DNA from 4 places in the Pseudomonas sp. MF09150 genome. Region 2 is predicted to be linked to each of the others. Evidence: riboswitches for the same ligand, from Rfam matches in the RefSeq annotation. Region 2 holds a riboswitch; each other region holds the start of a gene.
The links. A riboswitch is a leader RNA that binds a small molecule or an ion and turns the genes downstream of it on or off. The one in region 2 is predicted to bind cobalamin.
Positions count from the first base shown of each region.

Region 1: linked by a shared signal. The riboswitch ahead of cobO (cob(I)yrinic acid a,c-diamide adenosyltransferase) and the one ahead of AC19YX_RS21760 (CbtB domain-containing protein) in region 2 are both predicted to bind cobalamin.
Region 3: linked by a shared signal. The riboswitch ahead of AC19YX_RS22780 (class I SAM-dependent methyltransferase) and the one ahead of AC19YX_RS21760 (CbtB domain-containing protein) in region 2 are both predicted to bind cobalamin.
Region 4: linked by a shared signal. The riboswitch ahead of AC19YX_RS23525 (TonB-dependent receptor) and the one ahead of AC19YX_RS21760 (CbtB domain-containing protein) in region 2 are both predicted to bind cobalamin.

Region 1 is NZ_JCBCUS010000007.1:310,107-314,261, forward strand. It holds gene AC19YX_RS25135 (cobyrinic acid a,c-diamide synthase CobB) at 1-1,036, opposite strand, end outside; gene cobO (cob(I)yrinic acid a,c-diamide adenosyltransferase) at 1,047-1,658, opposite strand; cobalamin riboswitch at 1,739-1,972, opposite strand; gene AC19YX_RS25145 (hypothetical protein) at 2,141-2,722, shown strand; gene AC19YX_RS25150 (PQQ-dependent sugar dehydrogenase) at 2,796-4,115, shown strand; gene AC19YX_RS25155 (class I SAM-dependent methyltransferase) at 4,118-4,155, opposite strand, start outside.
Region 2 is NZ_JCBCUS010000006.1:71,199-75,353, reverse strand. It holds gene cobN (cobaltochelatase subunit CobN) at 1-556, opposite strand, end outside; gene cobW (cobalamin biosynthesis protein CobW) at 560-1,633, opposite strand; cobalamin riboswitch at 1,730-1,941, opposite strand; cobalamin riboswitch at 2,071-2,297, shown strand; gene AC19YX_RS21760 (CbtB domain-containing protein) at 2,395-2,583, shown strand; gene AC19YX_RS21755 (CbtA family protein) at 2,595-3,296, shown strand; gene AC19YX_RS21750 (cobalamin biosynthesis protein) at 3,293-3,706, shown strand; gene cobM (precorrin-4 C(11)-methyltransferase) at 3,788-4,155, shown strand, end outside.
Region 3 is NZ_JCBCUS010000006.1:321,114-325,268, reverse strand. It holds gene AC19YX_RS22790 (SDR family NAD(P)-dependent oxidoreductase) at 1-611, shown strand, start outside; gene AC19YX_RS22785 (NADP-dependent oxidoreductase) at 698-1,693, shown strand; cobalamin riboswitch at 1,751-1,952, shown strand; gene AC19YX_RS22780 (class I SAM-dependent methyltransferase) at 2,062-2,835, shown strand; gene AC19YX_RS22775 (TonB-dependent receptor) at 2,871-4,155, shown strand, end outside.
Region 4 is NZ_JCBCUS010000006.1:498,440-502,594, reverse strand. It holds gene AC19YX_RS23535 (DUF1543 domain-containing protein) at 1-205, opposite strand, end outside; gene AC19YX_RS23530 (hypothetical protein) at 474-1,547, shown strand; cobalamin riboswitch at 1,653-1,857, shown strand; gene AC19YX_RS23525 (TonB-dependent receptor) at 1,966-4,119, shown strand.

The sequences.
Region 1 (4,155 bases), on a different contig from region 2:
GCAGCCCCAGCAGACGGGCACTGTGCCCCTCGACATCGGTCAGGGAATCCAGCAGGTAGAGCATGCCGCCACATTCGGCGAGCAAGGGTTTGCCGGCGCCGTGGTGGGCGCGGATCGCTGCGAGCATCGCACTGTTTTCGGCCAGGGCCTGGTGATGCAGTTCCGGGTAGCCACCGGGCAGGTACAGGCTGTCGGCAGGTGGCAGCTCGCGGTCGTGAATCGGCGAAAAGAACGACAACTCGGCGCCCATGGCCCGCAGCAGGTCCAGGCTCGCGCCATAGGTGAAGGCAAAGGCCTCGTCCCGGGCCACGGCGATGCGCACCCCGGCCAGCAACGGCTCGGCGCTCACTACCTCGGGGGCGGCGAAGGTGACCGCTGGTGGCAGCGCCACTTCGCAACTGCCGGCCAGGGCCTGCGCCGCCGCGTCCAGGCGCAGGTCGAGGTCGTTGAGTTCGCTGGCCTGCACCAGCCCCAGGTGGCGGCTCGGCAGTTCGATGCCGGTCTCCCGAGACAAGGCGCCATACCAGCGCAAGCCTTCGGTCAGGCTGCCTTCGAGCAACTGGGCGTGGCGCAGGGTGCCGACCCGATTGGCCAGCACGCCGGCGAATGGCAAGTCCGGCTGGTAGCGTGCCAGCCCCAGAGCCAGGGCGCCGAAGGTCTGGGCCATGGCCGTGCCGTCGATCACCGCCAGCACCGGCACGCCGAAATGCCGCGCCAGGTCGGCGCTGGACGGCGTGCCGTCGAACAGGCCCATGACCCCTTCGATCAGAATCAGATCCGCCTCGGCGGCGGCCTCCCACAACAGGCGCCGGCTCTCTTGCTCGCCGACCATCCACATATCCAGCTGATACACCGGCGCGCCGCTGGCACGTTCGAGGATCATCGGGTCGAGAAAGTCCGGGCCGCACTTGAACACCCTGACCTTGCGCCCCTGGTTGCGGTGCAAGCGCGCCAGGGCGGCGGTCACGGTGGTCTTGCCCTGGCCGGAAGCCGGGGCGGCGATCAATACCGCCGGGCAATGACGAGCATCACTCATGCTCGGGCACTCACAGTTCCACCCCTTTCTGCGCCTTGATCCCGGCCTGGAACGCATGTTTGACCACGCCCATTTCGGTGACGGTGTCCGCCAGTTCGATCATTTCCGGCTTGGCGCCGCGACCGGTGACCACCACGTGCTGCATGGGTGGACGGGCCTGCAGGTCGCTGAGCACCTGGTCCAGGTCGAGGTAACCGTGCTTGAGGGCGATATTCAGCTCATCGAGCACCACCAGGCCGATGGCCGGGTCGCGCAGTAACTGACGGGACACTTCCCAGGCAGCCTCGGCGGCGGCGATATCGCGCTGGCGATCCTGGGTCTCCCAGGTGAAGCCCTCGCCCATCACATGAAAACGCACCTGTTCCGGGAAGCGCCGGAAAAACAATTCTTCCCCGGTGCTGTTGCGACCCTTGATGAATTGCACCACGCCGCATTGCATGCCGTGGCCCATGGAGCGAGCGAGCATGCCAAAGGCCGAGCTGCTCTTGCCTTTGCCATTGCCGGTCAACACCAGCAGCAGCCCGCACTCGTTCGGCGAGTTGGCGATGCGTTCATCGATCACGGCTTTTTTGCGCAACATGCGCGCCAGATGGCGCTCGTCACGATCGGGGGATTGGGTCATGGGGCAGCTCTCCGTTGGGGCTGGATAACGGGGGGCAGGAATAGAAATAGACGGCGCAAGCCTGGCATCGCCCACCGTGATGCCGTTGGATGGATCAGGCCGGTCTCCGGGCTTGTGAGCAGCACTAATGCCGAACCGCGCGCCTTCCCATGTCGGTTCGACACAGTGGCACCAAACGCAGTCTTGACTCACTTACCGTTGCGGGGGCAGCGCCGGAATCGTCGCCCGTTCCTGTTCGGAACACGCACTCACCGGCTTCCCTGTTTCACCCTGTCGACCCATGGCCACAGAGCACCTGAAACAAGTCGCGAAGGTTAGAGGGTTGGGGGTGGAGCGTCAATTAAAGCCGGCCCTGCGTGAGCGCGAAGAACTGCACCAGATCAATAAAATGACGCCAATCTTGTGCCACACTGCAAGCAGTGATATCAAATAGCCACAATTCGGCTACCCAAATCTATCTGACAAAAACAAGGGTGAGTTCAATGCAAGGCATGATCATCAGCAATCCGAAACTGGAGTTTCTGCGCCCGATGCTGGAGCGCTGGTTTGATTGCATTGACCGCTACAACGAGGTACGCGGCGACAACGAATGCCCGTACTGGTTTGATGAGCAGGCCAACCTCGGCCTGCTGTCGGCCGCCGCCTGGATGGCAGAAATGGTCACCTTGCAGCACAGCCCGAGCAAAAAGCAGCTCGAAGAAGGCAATCGCAATGGCCGCGCCGACCTATACGTGGCCACCCGGGAGGAACGCGCCTTCCTCCAGGTCAGCCAGCGCTGGCCACGGGTCAACAACCTGCAACTGACCCAGGCCCTGCAGGACGCCAGCAGTGATGCCAGAAGCATCGCCTACCCCAATGAGCTGCGGCTGGGCTGTCTGTTTATCGCCCCGCTCAAGGCCCAGCACAGCGCCACACCGGAAGAACTCCAGGACATGCTCGACGACTTGCAGAAGGAACACACCTGCGCCGTTGCCTGGTACTTCCCCTACGCCTACCGCAAGTTGCACAACGACAGCGGCAACTACCACCCCGGGGTCGCCGTGCTGTTCAAAGAGGCCCGCTGATCAGGTTGAACCATCGGCTGGCTATGCTCCTCTATGAATACAACGACTCCAGTGCATTCACAGGGACATCGGCATGCTCATCAAGCCCCAATTCGCTCTTCTGATCGCCGTCGCCGCGGGCCTTGCAGCCTGCGGCGAAACCTCCACCCTGCAAGTGTCGGACGGCACCGGCCCGTCACCGCAATTGCCGGAGCCAAATAAAACCCTGATCCCTACGGTGAATATCGCGCCGGCCATCGGCTGGCCCGAGGGCGCTACGCCCATCGCCGCGCCAGGCACCCAGGTCGCGGCCTTCGCCGAAAAGCTCGATCATCCACGCTGGCTCTATGTGCTGCCCAATGGCGACGTGCTGGTGGCCGAGACCAACGCCCCGCCCAAGCCCGATGACAGTAAAGGCATCCGTGGCTGGGTCATGGAGAAGGTCATGGGTCGGGCCGGTGCCGGCGTGCCGAGCGCCAACCGCATCACCTTGCTGCGCGATCAGGACCACGACGGGGTGGCGGAAACCCGCACCGTATTCCTCGAGAACCTGAACTCGCCGTTCGGCATGACCCTGGTCGGCAACGATCTATATGTGGCCGATACCGATCAGTTGCTGCGCTTCCCCTATAAAGACGGTGAAACCTCCATCAGCGCGCCGCCGACCAAAGTCGTCGACCTGCCGGGCGGCACCCTCAACCACCACTGGACCAAGAACGTGATTGCCAGCAAGGACGGCAGCAAGCTTTACGTCACGGTCGGCTCCAACAGCAACGTCGGCGAAAACGGCCTGGACCAGGAGCAGGGACGGGCAGCGATATGGGAGGTGGATCGCGCTACGGGCAACCACCGGATCTTCGCCTCGGGCCTGCGCAACCCAAACGGCCTGGCCTGGGAACCACACAGCGGAAAACTCTGGACCGCGGTCAATGAGCGCGATGAAATCGGCAGCGACCTGGTGCCGGACTACATCACCTCTGTCAAGGACGGCGCCTTCTACGGCTGGCCATTCAGCTACTACGGGCAGCACGTGGACGTGCGGGTCTCGCCACAGAATCTCGACCTGGTGGCCAAAGCCATCGCGCCGGATTATGCAGTCGGGCCGCACACCGCCTCACTGGGCCTGACCTTTGCCGAAGGCAGCAAGTTGCCGGCCTTCACCCAGGGCGCGTTTATCGGCCAGCACGGCTCATGGAACCGCAAGCCCCACAGTGGCTACAAAGTGATTTTCGTCCCTTTCAGCGACGGCAGGCCTCAGGGACAACCGGTGGATGTACTCACGGGCTTTCTCAGCGACGACGAAAAAGCCATGGGCCGCCCGGTCGGCGTAGTGATCGATCAGCAGGGCAGCCTGCTGGTGGCCGACGATGTCGGCAACAAGATCTGGCGCGTATCACCCGCCAAGGCGCAATAACCTCAGCGCTTGCGGCACAAGGTCAGACCGTCCCCCAGGG
Region 2 (4,155 bases):
CGGCGCTTTTATGGGGGTGGTAAATCGCCGTGCGCGGCAGGGTCTGCGGCTCGGCCCAGGCATAGTCGCGGCCCAGCAGGCTGGCGGCCAGGCAACGGTACAGATTCAGGGCGTTGTCGCGCCCGCCCTGGCGCAAGAAGTGCCACAGCCGATCGCGCGCGGCGGCCGGCACCGTGCTCAGGTCGCTGAGCTCCGGGTCCGGGCGGTCATCCCCCGGCACCAGAATCAGCTGCACCCCGCGCTCGGCCAGTTGCACCAGGCGTTCGACGCCGTAGCGCCAGTAGCCGATGCCGCCGTGCAGGGAAATCAGGATCACCTTGGCGTGACGCAGCACCTGGTCGACATACAGGTCGACCGAGGCGTGGTTCTGCACCTGCATCGGGTTGGCCAGGCGAAAGCTCGGGAAGTCGTCCGGCAACTGCTGGGCCGCTTCCGCCAGCAGCGCCAGGCTGGAGTCGCCGCTGCACAGGATCACCAGCTCGGCGGGGGTTTGTCCAAGGTCGGCAATGTTGTCATCCGACACGAAACCGCCGGGCTGGGTCCTGAGCAGGTGCATGGGTTAAACGCTGAGGGCGGCGCGCAGTTGCGCTTCGAGTTGCTCGGCGTCCAGCTCTTGGCCGATCAGCACCAGGCGCGTGGTCCGGGCCTCGTCGGCGCCCCACTGGCGGTCGAAGTGCTTGTCGAAACGGGTGCCCACGCCCTGGATCAGCAAGCGCATCGGCTTGTTGGGGATGGCGGCAAACCCCTTGACCCGCAGGATCCCGTGCTTGACCACCAGTTGGGTCAGGGCATCGAGCAGCAGGCTTTCCTCGGCTTGCGGCAGTTCGATGGAGATCGAATCGAAAGCGTCGTGATCGTGGTCGTCATGATCGGCATCGTCGCCGTCATGGTGATGGTCGTGGTGGCTGTGACGGCTGTCGATGTGTTCTTCGGAGCCAGCACCCAGGCCCAGCAACACGTCCAGCGGCAGGCGACCGCTGCTGGCTTCGATGACCTTGACCGCTGGCGGCAGTTCTTCAGCCACTTCCAGGCGTACTTTTGCCAGGTCTTCGGCGCTGATCAGGTCAGCCTTGTTGAGAATCACCAGGTCGGCGCTGGCCAGTTGGTCGGCGAACAGCTCGTGCAGCGGCGATTCGTGGTCCAGGTTGGGGTCAAGCTTGCGCTGGGCATCGACCTGGTCCGGGAAGGCGGCGAAGGTGCCGGCGGCCACGGCCGGGCTGTCGACCACGGTGATTACCGCGTCGACGGTGCAGGCGCTGCGGATTTCCGGCCACTGGAAGGCCTGGACCAGGGGTTTTGGCAGAGCCAGGCCCGAGGTTTCGATCAGGATGTGGTCAAGGTCGCCGCGCCGGGCTACCAATTCGCGCATCACCGGGAAGAATTCTTCCTGCACGGTGCAGCACAGGCAGCCGTTGGCCAGCTCGTAGACCCGGCCGCTGGCTTCTTCTTCAGTGCAGCCGATGGAGCATTGCTTGAGGATTTCACCGTCGATGCCCAGTTCGCCAAATTCGTTGACGATCACTGCGATCCGGCGCCCCTGGGCGTTGTCGAGCATGTGCCGCAGCAAGGTGGTTTTGCCCGAGCCAAGGAAGCCGGTGACGATGGTGACGGGAAGTTTGGCCAGTGTTTTCATCGGATGCCCTTTGGCAAGGTGGCGGGCATACGGGACGAAAACCGCGGCAATGGCTGCGCGGAAGAGTTCGCCACCGGATCACCCCGCCCGGTTGTAGTGAGAATTCGTCACGAGGCAGGTCTCCTGGCTGAGGGTGTGCCGGTGGTAACCGACGATTGACGCGCCTTCCCGCCAACGCCTTGAAGCGCGTGCAGTGGCTGTGCATCAACCATGACCCTTTACAGTTGCGGGGGCAGCCGCGGCTTGGACCGCGTTCCCTTCTTAGCTTCGGCCGACTGCGCCGAAGAACCTCGAGTGCGCAAGGCTACGCAGAGCGCAGGGGCCGGTCAATGCGCATTGTCGGCCAGCCTCGGTGCCGGCGCGGGGAAAATTCATTGCCCGGTCCCGGCGCCATTGCGAAAGAGTGGCAATTGACGGCCCTCCCCCGCCCATGCTCTCCTACACACCTTGTTACGGGTGCCCTTCATAGGGTGAAACGGGAAACCGGTGCGTCACGTGCCTTACTCAAGGCCTTGACCAGTCCGGTGCTGCCCCCGCAACGGTAAGCGAGCGAAGAATCAGATCCACTGCGCCGGTCATCCGGCATGGGAAGGCGATTCTTGCAGGCCAGGCGCAAGCCCCGCCCTTCGCGAGCCCGGAGACCGGCCCGCAATAGACACATAACAAACCCGCGGTGGGCGGGCGCTGTTAATTCCTTGTGCGCCCGTCGCGCGGGGTTTTGCTGCGTTCGATCCACCCGCTGATAACCAGAGGGATGCGCCATGTCGATCATCAGCAGCACCAGTCAATCCGCCAGCAGCACCTCCACCCTGAGCCAACGCCTGGTCGCCGCCATCGGTGCCTCGATCCTCGGCGCGTGCCTGGTGTATTTCGCCGGGTTCTCCCATATCGAAGCAGTGCACAACGCTGCCCACGATACCCGTCACAGCTCCGCCTTCCCGTGCCATTGAGACCTGCTGACATGATCAAGCGTATTGCGCAAACCGCAGGTTTCACCGGGCTGCTGGCCGCCCTGTTGCTGACCCTGCTGCAAAGCTTCTGGGTCGCCCCGCTGATTTTGCAGGCCGAAACCTACGAAAAGGCCCCGGCCACTGAAGTCCATGAACACGCCGAAGGCGCCATGGCCGGCCACACCCACGATGCCGAAGCCTGGGAGCCGGAAGATGGCTGGCAGCGCGTGCTGTCGACCACTGGCGGTAACCTGGTGGTGGCCGTCGGCTTCGCCCTGATGCTCGCCGGCCTGTACACCCTGCGCGCGCCGAATCGCACGTCCCAGGGGCTGCTGTGGGGCCTGGCCGGTTACGCCACCTTCTGCCTGGCGCCAACCATGGGCCTGCCGCCCGAGCTGCCGGGCACCGCCGCTGCGGACCTGGCACAACGGCAGATCTGGTGGGTCGGCACCGCGGCCTCGACCGCCGTCGGTATCGCGCTGATCGTGTTTGCCCAGCACTGGCTGCTGAAAGTGCTGGGTGTCGCCATCATTGCCGTGCCGCACATCATTGGCGCGCCACAGCCGGAAGTGCATTCGATGCTGGCTCCGGAGGCCCTGGAAGCGCAGTTCAAAATCGCCTCGCAACTGACCAATGCCGCGTTCTGGCTGGCCCTGGGCGTGATCAGCGCCTGGTTGTTCCGGCGTAAAAGCGCGGGTCACTACGCGGCATGAGTGAACGGCACGCAGCGCCGGCCCTGGTGGTCGGCCTGGGTTGCCAGCGCGGTTGCCCGGTGGACACGCTGCGCGCATTGCTCGACCAGGTCCTGGAGACCCATGGCTTCGGGCTGGATCAAGTCCGGGGCCTGGCCAGTATCGACCTGAAACGCGAAGAGCCCGGCCTGCTGCAACTGGCCGAGCAGTTAGCCCTGCCCCTGACCTGTTTCAGCAGCTCGCAGCTCACGCCCTATGCGCTGCAACTGAGCCACCGCTCGGAAATCGCCTACGAACGCACCGGCTGCTATGGCGTGGCCGAAAGCGCCGCCCTGGCCCTGGCCGAACGCCTGGCGCAGAGCCCGGCGAAACTGCTGATCCGCCGCCAAAAGTACGCCCAGGCGACCCTGGCCATGGCCTGCTGCGGCTAAAACCCCGATAATCCCCCGCGTTGATCATGAGCAATCTTCATCTACAAGCTTGCCTTGACCCTTTTTTCACAGGAAACAGCCATGACCGTCTTTTTTATCGGCGCCGGCCCCGGCGACCCGGAGCTGATCACCGTCAAGGGCCAGCGGCTGATCCATCGCTGCCCGGTGATTGTCTACGCCGGCTCCCTGGTGCCCGAGGCGGTGCTGGCGGGGCATAGCGCCGAACTGCTGGTCAACAGCGCCGAGTTGCACCTGGAACAGATCATCGAGCTGATCAAAAACGCCCACGCCAAGGGCCAGGACGTGGCCCGGGTGCATTCCGGCGACCCCAGCCTGTATGGCGCCATCGGCGAGCAGATCCGCCACCTGCGCCAATTGCAGATCCCCTTTGAAATCGTCCCCGGGGTCACCGCCACCGCCGCCTGCGCCGCGTTGCTCGGGGCGGAGCT
Region 3 (4,155 bases), 250 kb from region 2:
AGGCCGACCTGACCCAGACCAGCGACCTGATCAAGGTCGAGGCGCGCCTGCGCGATGACCGCAAAATCGGCATTCTGATCAACAACGCCGGGGCCGCGCAGTCCGGCAGTTTTATCGACCAGACCCCGGACGCGGTGGCGCAGATCGTGACCCTGAACACCACCGCCCTGGTGCGGCTGGCCAGCGCGATCGCCCCGCGCCTGGCAGAGGCCGGTGACGGCGCCATCGTCAATATTGGCTCGGTGGTCGGCCTGGCGCCGGAACTGGGGATGACGGTCTACGGCGCGACCAAGGCCTTCGTGCTGTTCCTGTCCCAGGGGCTGACCCTGGAACTGGCCCCCAAGGGGGTCTATATCCAGGCCGTGTTGCCTGCCGCCACGCGCACCGAGATCTGGGAACGCTCCGGCATCGATATCAACACCCTGCCCGAGGTCATGGACGTCGATGAACTGGTGGATGCGGCCCTGGTCGGCTTCGATCGCCGCGAACCGGTGACCATCCCGCCACTGCATGAAGTGTCGCGCTGGGACAACCTGCAGGCCGCGCGCCAGGTGCTGCTGACCGACATCCGCCAGAGCCGCGCCGCCGAGCGCTATCGCAGCGCGTCCTGAGCCCGCGCCCACCTGAGCATGCCCGACCATCCGCTGACGCCGATCCGCGCGCCAGCGTCGGGCATTGCTCACTGGAGAGACTGTGTATGCAAGCATTTTTTATCGAGCGTTACGGCCAGGACACCGGGCGGCTGGGCCAGGTGCCCGAGCCGCAGGTGCAAGCCCACGAGGTCCTGGTCCAGGTGCATGCCAGCAGCGTCAACCTGCTGGATGCCAAGATCGCCAAAGGCGAATTCAAATTGATCCTGCCGTACCACCTGCCCCTGGTTTTGGGCAATGACCTTGCCGGCGTGGTGCTGCGGGTGGGCACTGAGGTCCGGCGCTTCAAGCCGGGGGACGAGGTCTACGGGCGCCCTCCCCAGGCACGTATCGGCACCTTCGCCGAGCGGATTGCCGTGGCCGAGGAGGCCCTGGCGCTGAAGCCGTCCAACCTCGACATGGAGCACGCCGCATCCGTTCCCCTGGTCGGCCTGACGGCCTGGCAGGTGCTGGTGGAAACCGCCCAGCTCAAGCCGGGGCAAAAGGTACTGATCCACGCCGGCTCCGGCGGTGTGGGGACCTTCGCCATCCAGCTCGCCAAGCACCTGGGGGCCTTCGTCGCGACGACCACCAGCAGCGCCAATGTCGAGTGGGTGAAGGCCCTGGGGGCGGACCTGGTCATCGACTACACGCGCCAATCCTTCGACAGCCTGTTGCACGGCTACGACCTGGTGCTCAACAGCCTGGACAGCGCGACCCTGGCGCGTTCGCTCAAGGTGCTCAAGCCCGGCGGCCTGCTGGTGTCGATTTCCGGCCCGCCCACCGCCGACTTTGCCCGGGAGCAGCGTCTGTCCTGGGGGCTGAAGCAGGTCATGGGCCTGCTCAGTCATGGCATCCGCCGCAAGGCACGCCAGGCGGGTGTGCACTACCGTTTCGTGTTCATGCGCGCCAGCGGCGAACAACTGGGTGAACTGAGCCGACTGATCGAGGCCGGTGCGATCCAGCCGGTGATCGATCGCAGCTACCCGCTGGCCTCCACCGCCGAGGCCCTGAAGTACGTCACACAGGGGCGCGCCAAAGGCAAGGTGGTCATCAAGCTCTGAAGCTGCAAGCCACAAGCTTGCGGCTTAGGCGCTTGACGCTGCCGTCCCTCAATGGTCAGATGCGCGCCAGTTTCAGGTGTCCGCAGCCGTCGTGCTGCGGGTGAAACGGGAAGCCGGTAGGCCCTTTGGGCGAGTCCGGCGCTGCCCCCGCAACGGTATGCGAGCGAAACATTCACACATCCACTGTGCCTGGGCATGGGAAGGCGAATGTTTCATGCCCCTCGCGAGCCCGGAGACCGGCCTGATCCCAACATGGCAATCCGCGGTGGGCGGGTGCAGGCCTTGGCGTGCGCATGCTGTCTCCTGCCCGCCACTTTCTGCTTCAGCTCCCGCGGGTGGCCCGACCTGGCTCAACCCGGCGCTTTCCGATGACGCTTTGCACCTCGCCTCGCCCTGCTCCCTTTGTCTGGCCCGACCACGAAGCGGCGTTTTATGCCGAGCATCTGGCCGCCTCCAACTATGTCGAACGTGTCGGTGGCTGCCTGCTGCAACTGCTCGGCCCGCAGCGACAACTGCTGGATATCGGCGCCGGTTCGGGGATCCTTGGGCGGCATCTGCTGGCCCCAAGTGGCCAGTGGACCGTGGTCGAGCCCAACGCCTATATGGGTCGCTGCATCGAGCGCCTGGCGGCCCGTGAACCGGCCGTGAGCCTGAGCTTGCACCCGGGCCTCTGGCAAGACATCGGCGACCTGGGCCTGGCGCCGACACAGACCGTGCTCTGCGCCAACATCCCGGTCAGCGACGGCCAGGCCCAGGCCTTTCTCGAGCGGGTGCGGCCCCTGGCCAGCGGCACCCTGGTGTGGAACCTGCCGGCCCAGGAGGGCCCGCGCACCTATTGCCTCTCGGGGTTCCTGCCGCCTCAACTGCACCGCAGCGACATGACCCCGGGCTATCAACTGACCCTGGCCGAGCTGCCGGCCAGCGCCCGGCCCGACGAGATTCACTTCACCGAATGGGCGTTCAGCACGTTGTTCGCCACCCCCGAAGCAGCCCTGATGCATTTCAGGGAGAAGCTCGGCGCCCTCGATGGCGCGGCGCTGGGGCTGCTTGAACGGCATTTGCAGGATCACCTGCAACCGGCCCCGGGGGGCTGGCTGGCCAGCGCCCCGAAACGCGCCGCCAGCTTGCTCTGGCACGCGTGAACTCTCCCATAAGAACCTGCCTGCGGACCTCCCCCATGCCTAGCCTGCGCCACACCTTCGCCCTGCCCCTGCTGCTGAGCACCAGCCTCGCCACCCAGGCCGCCGACAAAACGTCGGTGCTGCAGATGGACACGACCCTGGTCAGCGCACCCCGGGCCGGCGAATCGCTCAAGGACGCCACCAGCACCGTGCAGGTGATCGACAGCGAGCAGATCGAACGCTCCTCGGCGCGCAACCTGACCGACCTGCTGGCGGAAAACGCGGTGGGCTTTTTCAGTGAATGGACCCCGGGCCAGACCTCGATCAACATCCGTGGCGGCAATACCGATGGCCAGGGCCGGGACTTTCGCAGCCAGGTAACGGTGCTGGTCAACGGGCGCCGGGCCGGCACGGCGAATATTTCCAAGCTGTCGCCGGCCCAGGTCGCGCGCATTGAAGTGATCCGTGGCCCGGCCTCGGTGATCTATGGCAGCCAGGCCATCGGTGGCGTGATCAACATCATCACCCGCAATGGCCGCAACACCGAAGGCGGTGGCGCGACCCTGCAGGGCGGCTCCTGGGGCCTGGCCCAGGGCAGCCTGTTCCAGAGCGGCGTGTCCGGGCCGCTGGATTACTACCTGGGTCTGGACAGCGGCCGGCGCGGTGACTATCAGAGCCGGGACGGCACCCAGGAAAACACCTCGTGGAAGCGTCGGGGCGGGTTGTTGGCCCTGGGCTATGACCTGTCCGATGACCAGCGCCTGGACCTGACTCTGCGCTCGGACGGTATCTACGACGCGGGCTTTCGCGGTTCGCAATGGGACTACAACAACTACGACAACCGCTATAACCAGTCCCTGGAAGCCAACTGGACCGCCAAGCCGACCAACTGGCTGAACTGGGCGGCCCAGGTCTACGCCCTGCGCGATGTCGACGACCTGCACTGGGGTTCGGAGCGCCAGGGCAACGGCAGCCCCGGGTTCAGCAAGGACCATATCGAGCGCCGCCTGGACGCCTATGGCCTGAAGCTGACGCCGCAGTTCCTGCTGGGCCCCGGCACCGACCTGCTGCTGGGCCTGGACCTGGAAAAAAGCACACTGCGCAATGATCGTTTCCGCGTGGCCATGAACGGCTCCACCAGCAGCCAGGTGGCACCCTACGACATCAACTCCGATGACCTCAGCGCGGCGCTGTACGCCGAGCTGATCCAGCGCCTGATGGACGACCGCCTGACCCTGCGCGCCGGTTCGCGCTACAGCTATGGCCGCTCGAGCACGGTCAAGACCGACTACATGCCGACCCTCGAAGAACAGACCCGCAGCTTCGATGAGGTCACCTACA
Region 4 (4,155 bases), 430 kb from region 2:
CCAGCGGGCTCAACTGCACCTTCCACCCTTCCACGCCATCGACCTGCATCCACGAATCGACATGCAGCCCCGCCGGGCTGCCAAACCAGCCTTCGCGCAGTTGCGGGTAGGCCGCTTCCAGGCTGTCGGCGATGGCGAACACCACGTCGTGGACCTCAATCTTGGCCCTGGGGTGTTTGCCCCCCAGCATCACTACAAAAAGCATTCTGTTCCTTGGTTACCTGCCGCCGGCGGCAGCGATTTCAGGGTGATGGTCCCGGTCGGGGCTCATCAGGCAAGCGCCATATTCTTCACCATGTTGCGTCTGATTGCTGAGGTTTTACTGCGCCCGGGACACTCCCGCGCGGCTTGCAGCACATTGCAGCTAAAGGCCAATCGCCAGCAGCCGATAGCCACACAGGCCATGCCATTCGCTGGCAAGGATTGCGGCGTGGGGCACGACGGCCCCGCCATTGGACAACCAGGAGATGGTCTTGAAGCACACATTCAACGCGCTCGCGCTGGCGGCGGCGCTGGTCTCGCCGACGCTGCTGGCGGCCCCGGGCTTTACCGTGCATGACGTTGCACTCGGCATGCCCTATGACGAAGTCAATCTGCTGCTTCAGGAAACCTGCCCCCGGGGCTGCATGACCTACACCGGCTCCGGCCCGGCGGGCATCCATTCGCTGACGGTGTTCCTGCGCTACCAGACCATCTACTTCAGCAACACCCGGCGCACCGAGGTCAACCGCGACAAGCCCTATGAATCGGCGACCTACACCTTCGGCCCCGATCACAGGGTCATTGCCCTGGAAGCCGAGGTAAAAGGCTCGCTCACCGCCGGCAAAAAGCTCGCCGACGAGGCCCTGGCCCGTTATTCAGGCCCGTTGCAGGCGTTCACCCAGACCAACAAGGTCGCGGTACATGCCCAGGCATCGCTGGATCACCTGTCCTACCTGTATGCGCCGAATATGACCGGCAAGCAGTTCGAGCTGAGCGTGATCGAGCCTGCGCCCTCGCGCATGGCGGTGACCCGGGTCAATTACTGGGACTTCGACGCCGTGCGCGCCCTCGAAGCCGCCAAGCCCGCCGACTTCATGACCGTGCGCGGCCCTGCCGGCCTGGGCCTGGTGCCCCGCGAAGCCAACGCCGCGGAAGCGGCCAAGGCCCGTCGTTACCCGGCACTGGAGATCGGCACCCAGACCCAGGCCGTCAACGGCAACGACAAGGTGCAGGTGATTGCCGAACAGCATGACGGCAATAAAAACCCGCCCAGCCAATTGCTGGTCAACGGTGCCCTGATCCAGAAGTCGGCCCTGCTCAGCGACGGCATGTCGTTCGAAGCTGTGCAGCACCTGGGGGATGGGCTGTTTCTGGTGAGTGCCGCGTGGGCCGGCAATGGCTGCAGTGCCCAAGAGCAAATATTGCTCAAAGTGGTCAACGGCAAGGGGCATCTGTCCGAACCCTTTGGCCGCTGCGAACCGCAGATCACCCAGCATGCCGGCACCACCTACTTCAACTTCGCCGAAACCGAATACGAGCCGCAGCAGACCCTGGCCACCCCCTGAAGCATCCCCCGCCTATCGCGTAGCCGCTGCCGAGGACCGGCGGCGGCACAGACTGTTTTCCCCTGTAGCAGCTTTGCGCATTGACGAAGAAATTCATCAATGGTCATATGCGCGCCAGTTTCAGGTGTCCCATGCCGCCGTGCATGGGATTAAACGGGAAGCCGGTGCGTCACTTCGGTGATCAGTCCGGCGCTGCCCCCGCAACGGTAAGCGAGCGAAGCATTCGACAGACCACTGTGCTCCGGCATGGGAAGGTGAATGCTTCATGACCCTCGCGAGCCCGGAGACCGGCCTGCAACTTCGTTTGGCAACCCCGCGGTGGGCGGGCGCAGTCCGGTTTGCGTGGGCGCGTGCGCCTGCGATTCCTTATGCGTTGTTCCCTCCGGGTTTCATTCTTTCCTGACTCAGTTGGAATAGCATGTCCCGCAATCCCCTGCTCCAAAGCCTCGCAAGCCGATCCCTGCCGATCACCTTTGTCCCCTGCATGGCCTTTTCATCCCTGACCTTTGCCGAAACCGACCACCGTGCGCTCGCCTTGCCGGCGACCCTGGTCAGCGAAGTCGCCAAGGGCGATGACACTTCCCTCAGCACACCGCTGCCCGCCGGCTCACGGCTCAACCTGAGCGCCCTGGAAAACCCCGCCAGCACCAGCAGCATCGGCCAGGACGCCATCGACAACCGCAATAACCTCACGGTGCAGGACGCGGTGACCCGCTCCCCGGGCATCACCAGCATCGCCGCCCCGGGCAACGGCAACACCGCGTTGGCGGCGCGGGGCTTTACCGGGCACAGCTCGGTCATGACCCTGTTCGACGGTGCCCGCCTGTACACCGGTGCCGGCAGCCTGACGTTTCCGGTCGACCCGTGGATGGTTGAACGCATCGACGTGATCCGTGGCCCGGCCTCGGTGCTCTATGGCGAAGGCGCCACCGGGGCGGTGGTCAATGTGATCTCGAAGAAGCCCTTCGAAGGTGAAGTGCGCAACCGCCTGCGCCTGGGTTATGGCTCCAACGACCGCCAGCAGCTGGGCCTGGACAGCGGCGGCTCCCTCAGCGACACCCTGAGCTATCGCCTGACCCTGAACCAGCAGCAAAGCAACGGCTGGGTCGACCACGGCGACTCGCGCAGCCTGGCCCTCAGTGCGGCCCTGCGCTGGCAGGCCAACGATGACCTGAGCTTCACCTTCGCCCATGAGCGTGGCGACAGCGAACCGAGCAGTTACTTCGGCACGCCCCTGCTCGACGGGCACTACCGCGACAGCCTGCGCGACAAGAACTACAACCTGCGCAACGCCGTGCAGCGATACAACGACGAATGGACCCGACTCAATACCGACTGGAACCTGAGCGACAGCCTCAGCGCCAGCAACCAGCTGTATTACATCAAGAGCCGACGCCATTGGCGCAACGCCGAAACCTACAGCTGGGACAGCCCCCGCCAGCAACTGCTGCGCAACAGCTACCTGGAGATCAAGCACGACCAGGAGCAGATGGGCGACCGTCAGAGCTTCACCTTCAACCATTCGCTGTTCGGCCTGGACAGCCGCACGGTGGTCGGTACCGAGTACAACAAAATCAGGTTCGCCGTGGGCAACAACTCGCCCTATACCGATGTCGGCGGCGACTACATCGACCCTTGGCAGCCGGCAGCGGGTTACTTCCAGAGTCGCTCGGCATTTTCGCCCCAGACCGCCAGCAGCACCCACACCTTTGCCCTGTTTGCCGAGAACCGCTTGCAGCTGTCCGAGCGCTGGTCCCTGGTGACCGGCGTGCGCCGCGACCAGAACCACATCGAGCGCGACGACCAGCGTGCCGGCAGCCGCAGCGACCGCAGCCTCACGGGCGGCAACTGGCGCGCCGGGCTGGTGTTCGCGGTCACCGACCAACTGTCGCTGTACGGCCAGTACTCGACCAGCGAGGACGGGGTCAACAACCTCATCAGCCTGAACCCGAGCCAGCAGCAGATGGACCTGACCGAGGCCCGGCAGACCGAGTTCGGCCTCAAGCAACAGTTCTGGGACGGGCGCGGTGAATGGACCCTGGCGGCCTACCATATCGTCAAGAAAAAACTGCTCAGCAGCGACCCAATCACGCGCCTGGCGCAACAGGTCGGCCAGCAGTCCGCCGACGGCCTGGAGGCATCCCTGGAGCTGGCCCTGGCCCACGACTGGCAGGTCTCGGCCAATGCCGCGCTGGTGCGGGCCGAATACGACGACTTCGATGAAGTGGTGTCGGGCCAGGTGGTCTCGCGCGCCGGCAATCGCCCGAGCAACGTGCCGCGCCGCAGCGCCAACCTGTGGTTGAACAAGGCCCTGAGCCAGGAGCTGACAGCCGGCATGGGCGTGCGTTATGTCGACGCGCGTTATGCCAATACGGCCAACACCACCCAGGTTCCGGGCTACACGGTGCTCGACGCCAACCTCGGCTGGCAACTGCAACGGGATGTGCGCCTGGGCCTGCAGCTCAACAACCTGCTCGACCGGCGCTACGCCGTGGCCCAGCAGAATAATGGCCAGCAATGGCTGATGGGTGAGCCGCGCTCGTTTTTCGTCACCGCCGACTACAGCTTCTAAGTGCCGGTCACGCTGTAGCGGGCAACCCTCGGGCAC